Regions from separate parts of the Rhizobium sp. Pop5 genome, predicted to be linked through region 1. Evidence: predicted binding sites of a transcription regulator. Region 1 holds the regulator's gene; the other holds the start of a gene.

Region 1 (8,057 bases):
ACCGCGCTGCCTGATCTGCCGGTGGTCAATTATGTCTGCCCGAGCGTCTGGGCCTGGAAGGAATACCGCGCCACGCGCATGCTCGGCTATGTCGATCATGTGCTCGCCGTTCTTCCTTTCGAGCCGGCGACGATGCGCACGCTCGGTGGACCGGCAACGACCTATGTGGGGCATCGCCTGACCGCCGACCCTGCGCTGCTGGAGACCCGGCGCCTGCGGGCCGGCAGGCAGCCCGGAAACGGCACGATCCTTCTTCTTCCCGGCTCTCGTTCCTCCGAGATCAAGAATCTCCTGCCTTACTTCGAGGCCGCGACCAACGAGCTTGTCGCCCGCAATGGACCGATGCGCTTCATTCTGCCGACGGTGGCGCACAAGCAGGCGCTTGTCCGCGAAATGACAGCGGGATGGTCGGTAAAGCCCGAGATCGTTATCGGCGCGGAGGCAAAATGGAAAGCCTTCGCTGAAGCCGATGCAGCCATGGCGGCGTCCGGAACCGTTATTCTCGAACTGGCGCTTGCCGGGGTTCCCGTCGTCTCCGCCTACAAGGTCGATTGGATCATGCGTATGCTGACCTCGAGCATCAAGACCTGGACCGGTGCGCTGCCAAACCTGATTGCCGACTACGCGATCGTGCCCGAATATCTGAACGATATCGTTCGCGGCGCAAGCCTAGCGCGCTGGATGGAAAGACTGTCAACAGACACTTACCAACTCAAGGCGATGAAGGAAGGCTACGAGCTCATCTGGCAGCGGATGCAGACGGAAAGACCGCCTGGAGAGCATGCGGCGCAGATTTTGCTCGATGTTCTTGCCAATAAAAAACCCGGCCGTTTCTGACCGGGTTTTCTTTTTGTCTGGTTTCAGCGCTTAGCGCTTCGAAACCGGGATGTAATCGCGCTTCGGTTCGCCGACATAGAGCTGGCGCGGACGGCCGATGCGCTGTTCCGGATCCTCGATCATCTCGTTCCACTGCGCGATCCAGCCGACGGTGCGGGCGAGCGCGAAGAGCACGGTGAACATGGTCGTGGGGAAGCCCAGCGCCTTCAGCGTGATGCCGGAATAGAAGTCGATATTCGGATAGAGCTTCTTCTCGATGAAATATTCGTCGGTGAGCGCGATACGCTCCAGCTCCATCGCCACTTCGAGCAGCGGATCGTCCTTGATACCGAGTTCGCCGAGCACTTCATGCGTCGTCTTCTGCATGATCTTGGCGCGCGGATCGTAGTTCTTGTAGACGCGGTGACCGAAGCCCATCAGGCGGAACGGATCGTTCTTGTCCTTGGCGCGGGCGATATATTCCGGAATGTGGTCGACCGTGCCGATCTCATTCAGCATGTTGAGCGCTGCTTCATTGGCGCCACCGTGAGCGGGGCCCCAGAGGCAGGCGATGCCGGCGGCGATGCAGGCGAACGGATTGGCGCCCGACGAACCGGCGAGGCGGACGGTCGAGGTCGAGGCGTTCTGCTCGTGGTCGGCATGCAGGATGAAGATGCGGTCCATGGCGCGGGCAAGCACCGGATTGACCACATATTCCTCGCAAGGAACGGCAAAGCACATGCGCAGGAAGTTCGACGCATAGTCGAGGTCGTTCTTCGGGTAAACGAAGGGCTGGCCGATATGGTACTTGTAGGCCATGGCGGCAAGCGTCGGCATCTTGGCGATCATGCGCAGGCTGGCGACCATGCGCTGGTGCGGATCGGTGATGTCGGTGGAGTCGTGATAGAAGGCCGACAGCGCGCCGACGCAGCCGCACATGACCGCCATCGGATGCGCATCGCGGCGGAAGCCGGTGAAGAAGCGGCTCATCTGCTCGTGCACCATGGTGTGGTGCGTGACGCGGTAATCGAAATCCTTCTTCTGCGCGGCCGTCGGCAGTTCGCCGTAGAGAAGCAGGTAGCAGACCTCGAGGAAGTCGCCATGCTCGGCGAGCTGCTCGATCGGATAGCCGCGATGCAGCAGAACGCCTTCGTCGCCGTCGATGTAGGTGATTTTCGATTCACAGGATGCGGTCGAGGTGAAACCCGGATCGTACGTGAAGGAAGCGGTGTTCTTGTACAGGGCACCGATATCGATGACGCTTGGGCCGATCGTGCCGCTTTTGACGGCAAGGTCGACTGATTTGTCACCGATTTTTATTGTAGCGCTTTGATCCGTCATGCTGATCCTCCGAAATGTCGGTAGCGCCTTAAAAGCGCCATAGGGGTTAAGCGTCCTCACCGATAGCTATATGATCGCGAAGCTAATGCCAAGTTACTGTGACGGCATTTTGTGCATTGCGGCATCACCTTTTAGGCACTGCAGCGATGAGCCGCACGCATAGCGGAAGCCGATGATTCAACTGGATTTTTGGCGCTCCCGATTTTCCCTCATATTTCAATCGATTATTCTTGCCGGATTTGATTGGAGGTTGCATTCTGGCTACCTCCGCGGGAGATCTCGGGCGACACATGCAGGAATTGACAACAGTCGAAATAAGGCCGGAAACAGATGCCCGCGCTGCCGATTCCTTGGGCTTTTCTCCGCATGCCGTGCCGACGCAGCCGGCAAGAACGCAGTTGGCCACGCCCTTGCGCTACCGGCTGCCGGTCGAAGCTTCGCGATCGCTGCGTGCCGGCATTGGTATGCTGGGCGAGGAGGTGGATCATGGTCGCCTGCTGCTGTTCTCTCCGGTTTTCATCGGTGCAGGCGCAGCCTTCTGGTTTCTGGCGGCATCGGACATGCCGATGGTCGCCTCGCTCGTCTGCCTGCTGGTCCTGACGGTCATGGTCTTCGTCGTGGGCAGCAGCAGAGTTGCATTGCGGGCGACGCTGCTTGCGCTTGCGCTCGTGATTTGCGGCATGCTCTCGGCGCAGTTCGAGACATGGCGAGCCTCGACGGTAATCCTCGATTCATCTGTGACGACGACCGTGACCGGCCGCGTCGAGCGGCGCGAAGGCGATGGTCGCGGGCGATGGCGCTACATTCTTGCCGTCAGCGACACCGAGGCACCGGAGGTGAAGCGGCCGCCGGAGCGCATAACCGCGATCGTCCGCGGTGCGGATGTTCCCTTCGAGATCGGTGACATCATATCAGGCAGGGCTCGGCTGACACCGCCGGCAGGCCCGGCGCTTCCCGAGCTCAACGATTTCTCCTTCGGAGCCTACTTCGATGGCATCGGCGCGAATGGTTTCTTCTACGGCGCGCCGACGAAGGTCGATGCGCAAGCGGAGCCGGAAAGCGCCGGATCGATATCGGACGCTCTGCTCGAATGGCTATACCGGTTGCGCAGCGGCATCGGCGACCGCATACGGCTGGTCTTGCCCGGCGATACCGGCGCCTTTGCTGCCTCTCTTGTCACTGATGAGAGACGTGCGATCTCGGATGAGACGACGGAGGCGCTCCGGCAGTCCGGCCTTGCCCATATCGTTGCCATCTCTGGTCTCAACATGGCATTGTCGGCCGGCATCTTCTTTGTCGGACTGCGCGTCATCCTCAGCCTGCTTCCGAGCATTGCCCAGGCTTGGCCGACAAAGAAAATCGCCGCAGCCGGTGCGCTTGCCGCCGTAACAGCCTACTATTTGATCTCCGGCTTCGCGGTCTCTGCCGAACGCGCCTTCATCATGATGGCGATCATGCTGATTGCCGTATTCTTCGACCGGCCGTCGATCAGCCTGAGAAACGTGGCCCTATCAGCTCTCGTAATCCTGTCGATCTCGCCGTCGGAAGTGCTGGGACCGAGCTTCCAGATGTCCTTTGCGGCAACGCTTGCCCTGGTTGCCGGCTACGATCTCTGGAAAAGGCGATCGATGCGGGAGAATGCGTTTGCCAAGCTGCCGGTCATGAAGCCCGTCTTCGTGGTCGGAGGCTTCTTTGGCGGCATCTTCCTGACCTCGCTCATTGGCGGTCTATCGACCGCACTGTTTTCGATCGAGCATTTCCATCGGCTGACTGCCTATGGACTTCCGGCGAACCTTGCGGCCATGCCAGTCATCTCCTGCATTGTCATGCCATTCGGAATGATGGCGATGCTGCTGATGCCCTTTGGCCTCGACGGTCCGTTTTGGCAGGTCGCAGGCTTCGGCCTTGAGCTGGTGATGAAGATCGCCAAGACGGTATCGGGTTGGGGCGGTGATATCGGCGTCGGCCGCTTGCCCGGCTGGTATTTCGCCGTGGCGGTTGCGGGCTTCCTGCTCATGATGCTGCTGCGCACCCGGCTGCGCCATATCGGCACCGCCATTATCGCGGCTTCGACGCTGACCCTGATCGTCCTGCCGGTCCCCCGATCGCCTGATCTGGTGATTTCGGAAGATGGCGGACTTGTCGCGATCGCCGAGAGGGCGGCATTGGCCTCCAATCGTGAAAGGCCGCCGGATTTCATCTTCGACCAGTGGCAGAGAGCACTTGTCCTGCCGACCCACTATCCGCCGAAGATGCTGGACGGCCCCGCCATTCCCGAGGGAGACGGTCGTCGCGTCAGGCTTTCCGGCGATCAGCAGGACGAAGCGAGGGTCGCGATGCGGGCGGCGGCGACCGGTGGTGAAACAAACCGCTTTTCCTGCGTGAAGAAGGCCTGGTGCGTATCGCGACTTGGCAATGGAAAAGTCGTGACCGTCATCGACAATGCCGCCTATCTCGGCCCCGCCTGCGATGCCGCCGATATCATCGTGACTTCGGTACGGCTGCGTTTCGATCGCTGCCGCACAGGCGCATCACTCTTCACCGGTGAAACGCTGCGCAGGACTGGCTCCCTCGAGCTGCGCTTTACGGATGGCGGCCTTGAAGTCGCGACCGCATTCGACACCTTGTCGAGGCCATGGATGCGCCATCGCGCCTATGACTGGCGCAGCGACAGCTTTACCGATTCCGGCACAGCCGATGTCAATGATAGCGGCGGATAAGGCCGACGAGTTTGCCTTGAACCTTGACCCGATCCGGCCCGAAGATACGGGTCTCGTAAGCCGGGTTGGCCGCTTCCAGTGCGATCGAGGCGCCCTTGCGGCGGAAGCGCTTGAGCGTCGCTTCCTCGTCGTCGACGAGAGCGACGACGATGTCGCCGGGGCTGGCGGTGCTGCCGTTGCGGATGATCACGGTGTCGCCGTCGAAGATGCCGGCGTCGATCATCGAATCGCCCTTGACCTCCAGCGCATAATGTTCGCCAGAACCGAGCATGTCGGCCGGAACGACGATGTCATGCGTGTTGTTCTGGATAGCCGAAATCGGAACGCCGGCGGCGATTCGCCCCATGACGGGCACGGAGATCGAGTTACCATTGTCGGCGACGGGCTTTACCGAAGCAGGAGCGGCGACCGGCTGGGGCTTGCCGAGGCTGCCTTCGATGACGCTCGGCGAAAAGCCGCGCCGGGGCTGAATGCTGGGGCTGTAGGCTTCCGGAAGCTTGATGACCTCGAGAGCGCGAGCACGGTTCGGTAGGCGGCGAATGAAACCTCGCTCCTCGAGTGCGGTAATCAGGCGGTGGATGCCGGATTTGGAGGCCAGGTCCAGGGCATCCTTCATCTCGTCGAAAGACGGTGGAACGCCGGATTCCTTCATGCGCTCATGAATGAAAAGGAGAAGCTCCTGTTGTTTGCGCGTGAGCATCGACGTCAGACCCCGTGATTGAAACAAATCCAGAACGGACACTATATGTTCCATATGTGTTCCGCAAGTAGCTAAATTTCCGTAAAACTTCGCATCAACTCGTTGAGATTTTTATTTTCATAGCCCAATCGGCAGGCAATCTTGAATTCAGATGATCGCTGCTGCACATCTCTAGCCATTTCAGGGAGAGGGATATCATGAACGAGCGCTCCGCCACGCCGCACCCGCTGGACCATGTCGTGCTTCCCGTCGTCAATATCGACCTGGCGCGCGAGAGGCTCGGCAAGCTCGGCTTCACCGTCGCCGCCGATGCCCGTCATCCCTTCGGGACGGAAAACGCCTGCGTCTTCTTTGCCGACAAAACCTATCTGGAGCCGCTCGGCGTCGCGAGCGTCGAGGAGAGCGACGCATCAGCGCGAAAAGGCAATGTCTTCACCGCCCGCAACCAGGCCTTCCGCTTCCGCTGCGGAGACGAGGGGCTTTCGGCAATCGTCTTCGCCACGGAAGATTCTGCCCGCGACCATGAGAAGTTCGCCAGCACGGGATCGAGCGCCGGCGAGATGCTGGAGTTCAGCCGGCCGATGAAGATGCCGGATGGTTCCGAGAGCGTCGGCAGCTTCAAATTGGCCTTCGCGGGCGATCTGCGTGCGCCCGATCTCTTGCTCTTCACCTGTCAGCGCATCAACCCGCTTCCCGCCGATCGTGATGCGCTGGAGAAACATGCCAATGGCGTCACCGGCATTGCCGAGGTGGCGCTTTGTGCGCCGGAACCAGCCACGTTCGGCCCGTTCGTCAGCCTTGCCGCTGCGCAGTCGGCAATTGAGAAAACCGGTTTTGGCGTCAAGATCGCGGCGTCGAATGCGAGAATCAGCCTGATGACGCCGGAAGGGCTGGAAGCCTATTTCGAGATTGCCGTCTCGCCCGCCGAGCGGGGGCTGCGCGGCCGGGCGATCCTCTTCAATGTCGGCGATCTTGCCGTGACAGAAGCGCATTTGGCTGCTAACGGGGTGACCTACACACGCAAGAACAATCGCATTCTGGTGAAGCCCGCGCCCGGCCAGGGCACGCTCTTCGCCTTCGAGGAAAGATGATGAGCACCAATACGAATTCCGAAGTCAAGATCGGCCAAGGCGACGCTCAGGTCACCTTTTCCAATACCGGCCGCCTGTCGCTGATCGCCGGGCCCTGCCAGATGGAGAGCCGCGATCACGCCTTCATGGTGGCGGGCACGCTGAAGGAGCTTTGCGGAAAGCTCGGCATCGGCCTCGTCTACAAGAGCTCGTTCGACAAGGCGAACCGTACCTCGCTCTCGGCCGAACGCGGCATCGGGCTTGAAAAGGGCATGGAGATCTTTGCTGACCTGAAGAAGGAATTCGGCTTTCCCGTCCTGACCGACGTCCATACCGCCGAGCAATGCGCGGAGGTGGCAAAGACCGTCGACGTCCTTCAGATCCCGGCCTTCCTCTGCCGGCAGACCGACCTTCTCATTGCCGCCGCTAAAACCGGCCGCGTCGTCAACGTCAAGAAGGGCCAGTTCCTCGCGCCCTGGGATATGAAGAACGTCCTGAAGAAGCTGAACGCCAGCGGCAATCCGAACGTGCTTCTGTGTGAGCGCGGCGCTTCTTTCGGCTATAACACGCTGGTCTCCGACATGCGTTCGCTGCCGATCATGGCGGCGATGGGCGCGCCTGTGGTTTTCGATGCCACCCATTCCGTGGCGCAGCCGGGCGGGCAGGGCGATTCCTCCGGCGGTCAGCGGGAATTCGTCGAAACGCTGGCGCGTGCGGCGGTGGCTGCCGGCATCGCGGGCGTCTTCCTCGAAACTCATCAGGATCCGGACAATGCGCCTTCCGATGGCCCGAACATGGTCTATCTCAAGGATATGCCGCGACTCCTCGAAAAGCTGCTTGCCTTCGACGCCGTCGCCAAGAGCTGACAGTCAAAGGCCTGACATGATCGTGCTATAGCCACGATTGGATACGCAATCGAAGGTGCCGTCATGCAGCATTGTAATTTGCGCACCTTCGATTAAGACAGGTTTCGAACGATTTATCACCCACCCGAGCAGGAAGAACCCATGACTGCAATCACCGATATCATTGCCCGCGAGATTCTTGATAGCCGTGGCAACCCCACCGTCGAAGTCGATGTCTATCTCGAAGACGGCAGCATGGGCCGCGCGGCGGTTCCCTCGGGCGCTTCGACGGGCGCGCATGAGGCGGTCGAGCTGCGCGACGGCGGCAAGCGCTACCTCGGCAAGGGCGTCCAGAAGGCGGTCGATGCCGCCAACACCGAGATCTTCGACGCGATCGGCGGTATCGACGCCGAAAACCAGATCCAGATCGACAGCATCATGATCGAGCTTGACGGCACGCCGAACAAGTCGCGCCTCGGCGCCAACGCCATCCTCGGCGTCTCGCTCGCTGTCGCCAAGGCTGCCGCCCAGGCTTCCGGCCTGCCGCTCTATCGTTATGTCGGCG
Region 2 (8,057 bases), 110 kb from region 1:
CGAGGCGAGCGGCGCCATTGCCGAGAACACGCCTGAGGCGTGGAAAGGCGTGCTGCCGGCCGAGCAGCTCGAAACCCACAAATACAAGCGCGGCCATTTGGTCGTCTTCTCAGGCGAAGCCGACAAGACGGGCGCCGCACGCATGTCGGCGATCTCAGGCCTGAAGATCGGTGCCGGCCTGGTGACGATCGCAGCTCCTCGCGCCGCGATGGCCGCCAACGCCGCGCATCTCACCGCGGTTATGCTGCATGCCGTCGACGGCGAGGCCGAGCTTGCAGACTGGCTTTCCGACAAGCGGCTGCAGACGTTCGTCCTCGGTCCCGGTTTCGGCGTTGGCGCAAGGGCGCGCGGTTTCGTCTCGGCGCTCCGGGAACGCCGGCTCGTGCTCGATGCCGACGGGATCTCCTCGTTCAAGGACGGTCCGCAGCAGCTTTTTGATCTGTTCCGGGGAGAGCTGCGCCTGGTGCTGACGCCGCACGAGGGCGAATTCGCGCGGCTCTTTCCTGATATCGCCGCCGACGATGCGCTCGGGAAAGTGGACAAGGCAGTAGCCGCCGCCCGCCGCGCCAATGCAGCGATCGTCTATAAAGGGGCCGATACCGTCATTGCCTCGCCTGACGGTCGCGCGCTTATCAACACCAATGCTCCGGCCTGGCTTGCCACCGCTGGTTCCGGCGACGTACTCGCCGGCATTATCGGCGGGTTGCTCGCCCAGGGGCTGCCCGCCTTCGAGGCCGCGGCCGCCGGCGTCTGGCTGCATGGAGAGGCCGCCCGTCGCGTCGGCAAGGGGCTGACGGCGGAAGAGCTTGCAGCCGAGGTATTGCCGTTTTAGCCTCGTGTCACTTATTTCTCCAGCGCCTGCTGCAGGGCGATCGCCCCATGTGGCGCGTTGACCTTGCCCTCATGGATCATGAAGGCGAAGACGTCGCGCGGTTCGGCCTTCACCTTGCGATCCCCGTCGATCAGCGGCAGGTCATCGGGGACCTTGCCTTCAGCCCAGGTCTCGAGCCGGTTTGCCCAAGCCTTCAGCTCCCTTTCGGGATAGCAGGTCGCAATTTCGTCCGATCCCTTCTGCAGCCTGGAATAGACGAAATCGGCCGTGACGTCGGCAATCATCGGATATTCGAAATGTTCGGCGCAGACCGGCGCCACGCCGTATTTCGCGAGCAGCGCGACGAACTCCGGCACCTTGAAGGAATCGTGCCGCACCTCGACCACATGGCGCAGCGCCAGCCCGTCCTGTTTTGCCGGCAGCAACTTCAGGAAGGCTTCGAAATCTTCCGCATCGAACTTCTTGGTCGGCGCGAACTGCCAAAGCAGCGGTCCAAGATGGGCGCCGAGTTCGCTGATGCCCGAGGTCAGGAACCGCTCCATCGATTCACCGGCCTCGGCGAGCACCCGGCGATTGGTGACGAAGCGCGTCGCCTTCAGCGAAAAGATGAAACCGTCGGGCACATCCGCCGCCCATTTCGCAAAGACCGCAGGCTTTTGCGTGCTGTAATAGGTGCCGTTGACCTCGATGACCTTCAACTGGCGGCTGGCATAATGCAGCTCGTCCTTCTGTTTCAGGTCGTCGGGAAAGAAATGCCCGCGCCAGGGCTCGAAGGTCCAGCCGCCGATGCCGGTGCGGATAGTGCCGGATTTCGTCATGTCGTCCTCCCTGTTGGCGGCCGTTCAGGCCACATCGATCTCTTTCGTCATGTCGACGAGCGTCCATCCTGGCCGATAAGGGTTCGGCCGGCGACCCGTTTCCTGAAATCCGAATGTGCGATAAAGCGCGATATTCCGTTCCATTCGGGCATTCGAATAGAGCCGGATTTCCGGCATGGCCCATTCCCGCGCCTTGCCCTCCAGCCAGCGCAGCATCGCAAGCCCATGTCCGGCCCCTTGAAAGGCCGGCGAGACCGCAATGCTGAACAGCATGAGGTGATCGGCGTGCCGCTCGACGACCAGAAGACCCACAATATCGCCGCCGATGTCACGCAGCCGAACCTCGCCGCGTTCGATCCGCAGCGCATGGTCCTCGGTCACCGGGATCGGCGGAGCGCCGAGAAGTTCGGTATAGGGCCGATAGGCGGCTGACGTCAGCGTCGCGATCATTTCCAGATCATCGGGCGACGCCAGCCTCATCGTCATTCCGCCGCGACCGCCTTCTTGGCCGGCCGCCGTTCCAGCAACTCCTTGAGGAACTGCCCGGTGTAGGAGCGCTTCTCCTTGACGATCGTCTCCGGCGTGCCGACAGCCACGATCTCGCCGCCGCCATCGCCGCCTTCGGGCCCGAAGTCGAGGATCCAGTCGGCCGTCTTGATGACTTCGAGATTATGCTCGATCACCACGACCGAATTGCCCTGGTTGACCAGTTCGTGCAGCATTTCGAGCAGCTTGGCGACGTCGTGGAAATGCAGGCCGGTCGTCGGTTCGTCGAGAATGTAGAGCGTGCGTCCCGTCGAGCGTTTCGACAGTTCCTTGGCGAGCTTGACGCGCTGCGCTTCGCCGCCCGAGAGTGTATTGGCCTGCTGGCCGACCTTGATATAGCCGAGACCGACATCTTTCAGCGATTGCAACTTGTCGCGCACGGCAGGCACCGCTGCGAAGAAGTCGACGCCTTCCTCCACCGTCATGTCGAGCACGTCGGCGATCGACTTCTGCTTGAAAGTGACGTCGAGAGTTTCCCTGTTATAGCGCTTGCCGTGGCAGACGTCGCAGGTGACGTAGACATCGGGCAGGAAATGCATCTCGATCTTGATGACGCCGTCGCCCTGGCAGGCCTCGCAGCGTCCGCCCTTGACGTTGAAGGAGAAACGGCCGGGCTGATAGCCGCGCGCCTTGGCTTCCGGCAGGCCGGCGAACCAGTCTCGGATCGGCGTGAAGGCACCGGTATAGGTCGCGGGGTTCGAGCGCGGCGTGCGGCCGATCGGCGACTGGTCGATATCGATCACCTTGTCGATATGCTCGAAACCGTCGATCCGGTCGTGGTCAGCAGGAATTTCACGCGCGCCCATCACACGGCGTGCCGCCGACTTATAAAGCGTCTCGATCAGGAAGGTGGATTTGCCGCCGCCGGAAACGCCGGTCACCGCCGTGAACACGCCGAGCGGAATCGAGGCCGTGACATTCTTCAGATTGTTGCCGCGCGCGCCGATCACCTTGATCTCGCGGCCCTTCTTCGGCTTACGGCGCTCATCGGGAACGGGAACGCCGAGTTCGCCCGAGAGATATTTGCCGGTCAGCGACTTCGGATTGGCCATGATATCCTGCGGCGTGCCGTGCGCGATGATCTGGCCGCCGTGAATGCCGGCCGCCGGGCCGATATCGACCACGTCGTCGGCCGTCAGGATCGCATCCTCGTCATGTTCGACGACAATGACGGTATTGCCGATGTCGCGCAGGTGCTTCAGCGTGTCGAGCAGCCGGGCATTGTCCCTCTGATGCAGGCCGATCGACGGTTCGTCGAGCACGTAGAGCACGCCCGTCAATCCCGAGCCGATCTGCGACGCAAGACGGATGCGCTGGCTTTCGCCGCCTGACAAGGTGCCTGAGTTGCGCGACAGGCTGAGATATTCCAGGCCGACATCGTTGAGGAAGCGCAACCGGTCGCGGATCTCCTTGAGAATGCGCACGGCGATTTCGTTCTGCTTGGCGTTGAAGGTCGCCGGCAGCGCCTCGAACCAGTCGCGTGCGATGCGGATCGACATCTCCGTGACTTCGCCGATATGCAGCTTGTTGATCTTCACGGCGAGCGCTTCCGGCTTCAGGCGATAGCCGTTGCAGGCCGGGCAGGGAGCGGCCGACATGAAGCGCTCGATATCCTCGCGCGCCCAAGCCGAATCCGTTTCCTTCCAGCGGCGCTCGAGATTGGTGATAATACCTTCGAAATTCTTGTGGGTCGTATAGGAGCGCGCGCCGTCGGCGTAGTGGAACTCGATCTTGTCGTCGGTGCCGTTGAGGATGACGTCCTTGGCTTGGTCGGACAGATCGTTCCAGCGGGTCCCGAGCTTGAAGCCGTAATGTTTGCCGAGTGCTTCCAGCGTCTGGTTGTAATAGGGCGACGTCGACTTGGCCCAGGGGGCGATCGCCCCGTCGCGCAACGTCCGCTCGGGCTCGGGCACGATCAGATCGGCGTCGATCTTCTGCTGCGCCCCGAGGCCGTCGCAGGTGGGGCAGGCGCCGAAGGGATTGTTGAAGGAAAACAGCCTGGGCTCGATCTCCGGAATGGTGAAGCCCGAGACCGGGCAGGCGAACTTCTCCGAAAACAGTACGCGCTCATGCGTTTCGTTCAGCGACTTGTTGGCCGAGCCGCCGGCCGCCGTCTCTTCCGGCGGCAGCGGCTTGTCGGCGAATTCGGCGACCGCCAGCCCGTCTGCAAGCTTCAGGCTGGTTTCCAGGCTGTCGGCGAGGCGCGCCGAGACGTCGGAGCGCACGACGATGCGGTCGACCACCACGTCGATGTCGTGCTTGTATTTCTTGTCGAGAACAGGCGCCTCGGCAATCTCGTAGAACTGGCCGTCGACCTTGACGCGCTGGAAGCCCTTCTTCATCAGCTCCGCCAGTTCTTTCTTGTATTCGCCCTTGCGTCCGCGCACGAGCGGCGCGAGGATGTAAAGACGGGTTCCCTCGCCGAAATCGAGAATGCGGTCGACCATCTGGCTGACGGTCTGGCTTTCGATCGGCAGGCCCGTCGCCGGCGAATAGGGAACGCCGACGCGGGCAAAAAGCAGGCGCATATAGTCGTAGATCTCGGTGACGGTGCCGACCGTCGAGCGCGGGTTGCGCGATGTGGTCTTCTGCTCGATCGAGATCGCCGGCGACAGTCCGTCGATCTGGTCGACATCGGGCTTCTGCATCATTTCGAGGAACTGACGGGCATAGGCCGACAGGCTTTCGACATAGCGCCGCTGGCCTTCGGCATAGATCGTGTCGAAGGCGAGCGAGGATTTGCCGGAACCCGAAAGACCGGTCATCACGATCAGCTTGTTGCGCGGCAGATCGAGATCGATGCCCTTCAGATTGTGCTCGCGCGCGCCGCGGATGGAGATCGTCTTCAGTTCGCTCATCGTCTCTGCTTTGGTTTTCTGGATAACAGCCCTTATTTAGTGATGCCGACCGGCGAGTCGAGGCTGAATATCCTGGAAGGCTCAAGGTTTTCGATTCTGTTGACAGGATCATACGGATAAATTAGAACAAATAAAGAACAAAATTCCTGATGAATGCATGCGGCTTTCTGATGGGATAAACATGTGGATTAAAGACCGTTCACGCGCATCGGCGGTCCCTATGGTTTAAGGTGCGGTGATCGATTAACGCCGCCGGGCAGGGCGGCAGGCAGGGTGAAAAGCATGGCTGGTAGCGTAAACAAGGTAATTCTGGTTGGAAACGTGGGTGCAGACCCCGAAATCCGCCGTACTCAGGATGGCCGGCCGATCGCCAATCTTCGTATCGCGACCTCGGAGACCTGGCGCGACCGTAATTCGGGCGAGCGCCGCGAAAAGACCGAATGGCACACTGTCGTCGTCTTTAACGAAGGCCTCTGCAAGGTTGTCGAGCAATATGTGAAGAAGGGCGCCAAGCTCTATATCGAAGGCCAGCTGCAGACCCGCAAGTGGCAGGATCAGCAGGGCCAGGACCGCTACTCGACGGAAGTCGTGCTGCAGGGCTTCAGCTCGACGCTGACGATGCTCGACGGCCGCGGCGATGGCGGCGGTGCAAGCTCCGGCTTCAGCGGCGGCCGCGGTGGTAGCAGCAACAACGATTATGGCGACGATTACGGCGCCCCGTCATCGTCCTCATCATCAAACCGTGGCGGCGGTGGCGGCGGCAACTTCTCGCGCGATCTCGACGACGACATTCCGTTCTGATCGGCCGTTACTGGCTTTACGAGTACCAGAGAGCATGACGTCTTTGCGGGCGTCATGCTCTTTTTCTTTGATCTCGCGGCAACCGCGCTTTTTCAGTGCGGCGTCGCGCTGATGAGATTGAGCGCTGCTTTCGCGCCGTCGACGACGAATTGCACGGCGAGCGCGGCGAGAATGACGCCGAGAAGCCGCGTCAGGATGGCCCGGCCGGTAACGCCGAGGAAACGGTCGAGCCTCTCTGCGACCAGCAGCATCAGCAACGTCAGCAACAGGTTGGCGGCGATGACGGCGATGAACTGCGCTTTTTCCACGGTGGTCGCCAGCGTGCCGGCAAGCAGGATCGTTGCCGAGATCGCGCCGGGGCCGGCAATCAGCGGCAGGGCGAGGGGGAAGACGGCGATATTTTCGATATGGTCCTTGGTGACGGCCACCTCCGAGGCCTTCTCCTTGCGCTCCTGCCGTCTCTCGAAGACCATCTCGAACGCGATCCAGAAGAGCAGAAGACCGCCGGCGACGCGGAAAGCGCCGATCGAGATCCCGAGCACGCCAAGCACGCCTGCACCGAACAGGGCGAAGACGGCCAGGATGATGAAGGCGATGGTCGAGCCGCGTAGCGCCACTTGCGTGCGCTCGGCTCGGCTCATGCCCGTCGTCAGCCCCAGGAAGATGGGTGCGAGCCCCGGCGGATCGATAGTGACGATAAGCGTCGTGAAGGCGTTGATCAGTTGGTCGGCGCTTGCCATCGTCTCTCCTGAACCCCATATGCATGGCTGGGTTTTCGTGATTGTGAAGCGGGGATTCTGATTTGGCAAATACGCCGCGGCGGATCTTCGGGTCCAGCCGCGCAAACCGCATGTTTTACCCTTTTTAAGCCGCAAAAGCCTGTTCAAAACGCTGTGTGAAATTGGCGCGGGAACAGGCTTTCCGCTATAAATCTTCAAGTGATTCTAGAAGAGATCGTGATCTGTTTTGACTGAGCAAACACCCCCCGGCGGCGGGAAGCTCCCGCCAGGCATCGAGCCCATCTCCATCATGGAGGAAATGCAGCGGTCGTATCTCGATTACGCCATGAGCGTCATCGTCAGCCGCGCGCTGCCTGACGTGCGCGACGGCCTGAAGCCCGTGCACCGGCGCATCCTCTACGGCATGTCCGAGCTCGGCATCGACTGGAACAAGAAATACGTCAAATGCGCCCGCGTCACCGGTGACGTGATGGGTAAATACCATCCGCACGGCAATGCCGCGATCTATGACGCGCTTGCCCGCATGGCACAGCCCTGGTCGCTCAGGCTGCCGCTGATCGACGGCCAGGGCAATTTCGGCTCCGTCGACGGCGATCCGCCGGCGGCTGAACGTTACACCGAATGCCGGCTCGAAAAGGCCGCTCATTCGCTGCTCGACGATCTCGACAAGGAAACCGTCGACTTCCGCGACAACTATGACGGCACGCTCTCCGAGCCGGTCGTGGTTCCCGCCAAGTTCCCGAACCTGCTCGTCAACGGCGCCGGCGGTATCGCCGTCGGCATGGCGACCAACATCCCGCCGCATAACCTGTCGGAAGTCATCGACGGCTGCATCGCGCTGATCAACGATCCGGCAATCGAGCTGCCGGAGCTGATGCAGATCATTCCAGGCCCCGATTTCCCGACGGGCGCGAAGATCCTCGGCCGCGCCGGCATTCGCTCCGCCTATGAGACCGGCCGCGGCTCGGTCATCATGCGCGGCGTCGCCACCATCGAGCCGATGCGCGGAGACCGCGAACAGATCATCATCACCGAGATTCCCTACCAGGTGAACAAGGCGACGATGATCGAGAAGATGGCCGAGCTCGTGCGCGAAAAGCGCATTGAGGGCATCTCGGACCTGCGCGACGAATCCGACCGCCAGGGTTATCGCGTCGTCATCGAGCTGAAGCGCGACGCCAATGCCGAGGTCATCCTCAATCAGCTCTACCGCTACACGCCTTTGCAGACGTCCTTCGGCTGCAACATGGTAGCGCTGAACGGCGGCAAGCCGGAGCAACTGACGCTGCTCGACATGCTGCGCGCCTTCGTTTCCTTCCGCGAGGAAGTCGTTAGCCGGAGAACGAAATTCCTCCTGCGTAAGGCGCGCGAGCGCGCGCATGTGTTGGTCGGTCTTGCAATTGCCGTCGCCAATATCGATGAAGTCATCCGCGTCATCCGCCAGGCGCCCGATCCGCAGTCG

Evidence for each region. The regulator LexA, encoded in region 1, represses DNA repair genes until DNA is damaged. The targets are predictions, from matches to a motif close to TGTTCNNNNTGTGTTCNG.
Region 2: a site for LexA is predicted at 5,177-5,194, ahead of uvrA (excinuclease ABC subunit UvrA). Genes of this name have one in related genera too.

The regions. Positions count from the first base shown of each region.
Region 1 covers NZ_CP099399.1:1,532,664-1,540,720, forward strand. The annotation lists gene lpxB (lipid-A-disaccharide synthase) at 1-837, shown strand, start outside; gene gltA (citrate synthase) at 868-2,157, opposite strand; gene NE852_RS09800 (ComEC/Rec2 family competence protein) at 2,448-4,877, shown strand; gene lexA (transcriptional repressor LexA) at 4,858-5,577, opposite strand; gene NE852_RS09810 (VOC family protein) at 5,775-6,668, shown strand; gene kdsA (3-deoxy-8-phosphooctulonate synthase) at 6,668-7,513, shown strand; gene eno (phosphopyruvate hydratase) at 7,655-8,057, shown strand, end outside.
Region 2 covers NZ_CP099399.1:1,644,704-1,652,760, forward strand. The annotation lists gene NE852_RS10330 (NAD(P)H-hydrate dehydratase) at 1-832, shown strand, start outside; gene NE852_RS10335 (DUF72 domain-containing protein) at 844-1,650, opposite strand; gene NE852_RS10340 (N-acetyltransferase) at 1,675-2,136, opposite strand; gene uvrA (excinuclease ABC subunit UvrA) at 2,133-5,054, opposite strand; gene NE852_RS10350 (single-stranded DNA-binding protein) at 5,337-5,855, shown strand; gene NE852_RS10355 (MarC family protein) at 5,948-6,595, opposite strand; gene gyrA (DNA gyrase subunit A) at 6,822-8,057, shown strand, end outside.